One region of the Arminella tumorigenes genome, then DNA from elsewhere that is predicted to be linked to it. Evidence: predicted binding sites of a transcription regulator. Region 1 holds the regulator's gene; the other holds the start of a gene.
The links. The regulator LexA, encoded in region 1, represses DNA repair genes until DNA is damaged. The targets are predictions, from matches to a motif close to TGTTCNNNNTGTGTTCNG.
Positions count from the first base shown of each region.

Region 2: the regulator LexA is predicted to act here: its motif matches at 981-998, upstream of PR017_RS00280 (DNA recombination protein RmuC).

Region 1 is NZ_CP117255.1:1,243,551-1,245,754, forward strand. Features, by position in the region: gene PR017_RS06230 (ComEC/Rec2 family competence protein) at 1-999, shown strand, start outside; gene lexA (transcriptional repressor LexA) at 980-1,699, opposite strand; gene PR017_RS06240 (VOC family protein) at 1,865-2,204, shown strand, end outside.
Region 2 is NZ_CP117255.1:53,110-55,313, reverse strand. Features, by position in the region: gene PR017_RS00285 (globin-coupled sensor protein) at 1-847, opposite strand, end outside; gene PR017_RS00280 (DNA recombination protein RmuC) at 1,055-2,204, shown strand, end outside.

The DNA of each region.
Region 1 (2,204 bases):
GCGATCTTTTCGATCGAGCATTTTCACAGACTGGCGACCTATGGCCTCGTTGCCAATCTTGCCGCCATGCCGGTGGTGTCATTCATTGTCATGCCGGTCGGCATGCTCGCCATGCTGATGATGCCCTTCGGCCTGGACGGCGTATTCTGGCTTATCACCGGCTGGGGACTCGATATCGTGATGGTCATCGCGAAGACGGTGGCGGCATGGGGCGGCAATGTCCCGTTCGCGCGCCTGCCTGCCGGGCTTTTCCAGACCATCATTGCCGGATTCCTGCTGATGACGGTGCTGCGAACGCCCATGCGCCATGCCGGCGCGCTGCTGATCGCAGCCTCTGTGACTTTTGCCGCCTTGCAGCCTTCTCCCCAGAGATCGGAATTGCTGATTTCAGAGGATGGCGAACTCGTAGCCCTGTTCCGGAAAGGTCGTCTCGAGCGCAACCGCGAACGCCCCCCGGATTTCATCTATCAGCAATGGCAGCGAGCCCTGCCGGTGTCCGAAGATACGCCGCCGCAAATGCTGCCGCCGGACAATTCGACCCCGCCCCACTCCGTTCGTGGCCAGCCCTTGAACCGTATGGATGCGGAGCACCAGGCAACGCTGCGACTGGCAATGGAGACGGCGCTGGACAGTGCCGTCGACGGCGGCTTTGCCTGCCATGGTCGCGATTGGTGCGTTGCCATGCTCGAAACGGGCGCAATGCTCGTGACTATATCCGATGCCGCCTATCTGGGTCCGGCCTGCGATACCGCCGATATCGTCATCACGCCGGTAAGGATTCGCCTCGATCGATGTCGGTCCGGTGCGGCCCTCTATACGGGTGCATCGCTGCGCAAAACAGGCTCCATCGAGGTCGACCTGAGCGCTCCTCAGCCCGAGGTCATCACTGCGTTCAGCGCCCTTGATCGTCCGTGGGAAAGGCATCGAGCCTACGACTGGCGAAAGCCGGCTTTCATCGGTACCGACGCCACGTCACCGGTCAGTGATACCGGCGGATGAGCCCGACAAGCCGCCCCTGGATCTTAACCCTGTCCGGGCCGAAGATGCGGGTCTCGTACGCCGGGTTGGCTGCCTCGAGCGCAATGGAGGCACCCTTGCGTCGAAAGCGCTTGAGCGTTGCCTCCTCGTCATCGACGAGGGCGACGATGATGTCGCCGGGGCTCGCCGTACTGGCATTGCGGATGATGACGGTATCGCCGTCGAAGATGCCGGCCTCGATCATCGAGTCGCCTCGCACTTCGAGCGCGTAATGCTCGCCGGCGCCGACCATGTCGGCGGGAACCATGATGTCGTGGGTATTGTTCTGGATTGCGGCGATGGGAACACCGGCGGCGATGCGGCCCATGACCGGCAGCGAGACTGAGCCGCTGCGGTCCTCGACTGCGGGCTTTGTCGGCGCTGCGGCAATAGCCGGCGTCTTGCCGAGGCTGCCTTCGATGACGCTGGGCGAAAAGCCGCGCCGTGGCTGTGCATTGGGGTTATAGGCCTCTGGAAGCTTGATGACCTCGATAGCGCGTGCCCGGTTCGGCAGGCGGCGGATGAAGCCGCGTTCCTCCAGCGCCGTGATCAGCCGATGGATGCCTGATTTGGACGCAAGGTCCAGCGCATCCTTCATTTCATCGAAAGAAGGCGGGACGCCGGACTCTTTCATTCGTTCGTGAATGAAGAGAAGCAGTTCCTGTTGCTTGCGCGTCAACATCGTTTTTCGTGCTCCAAGTGCGAAACAAAGCCAGAACGGACACTATATGTTCCATATGTGTTCCGCAAGTGACTAAATCTTTGTGAACGCCGTTGGAATAATCGCTTTTTTGGAAGATCATGTCGCGTTGCCGTCGCTGACGGTGTTGCAGGACGGAGTCAAACCATGACAGCAGCCTACCCGATCGACCATCTGGTTCTGCCGACCTGCGATATAGCCTCTGCGCGCCAGCGGCTGAGCAAGCTCGGCTTTACTGTCGCCGCCGATGCACGGCATCCCTTTGGTACTGAAAATGCTTGCGTTTTCTTCGCCGACAAGACCTATCTAGAGCCGCTCGGCATTGCCAGTCTCTCGGAGTGCGAGGCATCTGCGCTGGCCGGCAATGTCTTCGTTGCGCGCGACCAGGCCTTCCGGTTTCGCGTCGGTGACGATGGATTTTCCTCCGTTGCCTTTGCAACCGGCAATGCTGAAAGCGACCAGCAGCGCTTTCGAGACAGCGGGGTCT
Region 2 (2,204 bases), 1.2 Mb from region 1:
CGCTGACAGCCAGCTGCTGCAGCGCGGCAGAACTCTGCTCGACGCCGGCGGCCTGCTGCGCCGTGCGCATGGAAAGGTCATCCGTCGCCTTCGACATAAGGTCCGTACCGCTCAACACCCCTTCGGACGTGGCGCGAACACCACCGATGGAATGGCGGAGCGCCGCTACCGCGTTGTTGTAGTCGCTGGCCATCTTCTGAAAGGCACCCGGAAGGTTCTCCGGCAATACCGCCTCGAAGTCGCCCTTGGACAGAGATTCGAGGCCACGGCTCAAATGCTCCATGGCCATGCGCTGATCGGCCTCCGCTCGGGTTCGATCCTGCTCCAGGACCTGGCGTTTCTCGTCCAGTTCGGCGAGGTAAACGGAGATCGCGTAGTCGATATCGAGGAAAGTCGCCTTGACGACGGCCGCCAGCTTGTTCGACAGGCCTGGGGCGTGGCGTTTGCCGAAGCGCGATGGCCAATGCTTCTCCATGATGCCATGCATCAGTTCCGTCAGCACCAGGGCGTAGCCGCCGATGTACCAGCTTGGCTCGAGGCCGATGCGCGCATGGGTCTTGCCGACAGCAGTCACGCCGGCCACGTAGTTGGCATCGAATTGTCCATTCGACAGATGTCCCCAGTGGCTTTCCTGGCGCGCCTTGGCGCCGTCCATGTGGGCTTTGTCTCGGAAGAAATGGGAAATTGCGGGTGTCCGGCCCATCTTCGCATAGAGCTTGTCGAGCGCGCCGCCGAGGAGCTCCGAAAGCGTCGGGCGCATTTCGCGCAGGGTCTCGCGGGTGGCGTCGTCAATCTCGATGAAGTCCAGGCGTTGTCTGAGGGTGGATGTGTCGGGCGCAGCTTTCATCTTGATCTCGGTCTGAATGAGGCTTCCGCACGCCAAGCGTGCAGGTAAAGGCAATCTGCCAGACTTGACCGATTTGCATTGACCATCCGTTAACTTTGTTACCCAGATTTCGCCCGGTATAGACAGTTTAAATTGTTCACGTTTTGATCTGGCTTTTAGCCGCACTGGCGTTATAGTCCGGCGATCTTCAACTATCGCCAGGATGCCATGACGATCTCCCTTTTTGGTTCCGACTTCCAGACGGTGCAGTTGCTGTACGGCGCGGTCGGCCTGCTCGTTCTTGTCATCGTCATCCTGCTGGTCCGCAGTGCCGGGAGAAGGCAGAGCGACGACGAGATGGATTTTCGCGCAGCTGAGGCGGAGCAGCGGATGGCGGAGATGCTGCGGCTTCAGGCCGAGATGCGGGGCCGTCTGGCGACGATGACCGAGGTGTTCGGCAGTCGCCAGGCGGAGTTCAACCACGCCGTCAACCAGCGTCTCGACGGGATGTCGCACCGGGTGACCAGCACGCTCAACGAACAGACGAAATCGACGCATGAAAACTTGCAGAAACTGCAGGAACGGCTCGGGGTCATCGATGCCGCACAGACCAATATCCAGTCGCTTGCAAAGGATGTCGTCGGGCTGCAGGCGATCCTGTCCAACAAGCAGACGCGCGGCGCCTTCGGCCAGGCACGGATGGAGACCATCGTTGCCGACGGCCTGCCGTTCGGCGCCTATGCCTTCCAGCACACGCTGTCGAACGGGTCGCGGCCCGATTGCATCATCCATATGCCAAACGGACTGCCGCCCCTGGTGGTCGATGCAAAATTCCCGCTGGAAGCCTGGAACGCCATCCGCGCGGCCTCCAGCCCGGAAATGGTACGCATCGCCGGCCAACAGTTTCGCCGCGACATGGAAGTCCACATCCGCGATATCTCCGAGAAATATCTGATCAAGGGTGAGACCCAGGACACTGCCTTTCTGTTCGTACCATCGGAGTCGATCTTTGCCGAAATTCACGAAAAGTTCGAGACTATCATCCAGAAGGCGCACCGCGCGCAGATCGTCATCGTCTCCCCGTCCCTGCTGATGCTGTCGATCCAGGTGATCCAGTCTGTCCTGAAGGACCAGCGGATGCGCGAGCAGGCACATCTCATCCAAGGAGAAGTGGCGCTGCTGATGGCCGATCTCGGTCGTCTCGATGAGCGGGTCACCAAACTCCAGGGACATTTCTCCGCTGCCCAGAAGGATGTCGAGATGATCGCCACGTCCTCCTCGAAGCTTGCGAGGCGCGGTCAGAAGATCGAGGCACTGGACCTGACAGAGCACTCCGAGGCGGTACGCGAGCCGGCAGAACCATCACGCAGCGTCGAAA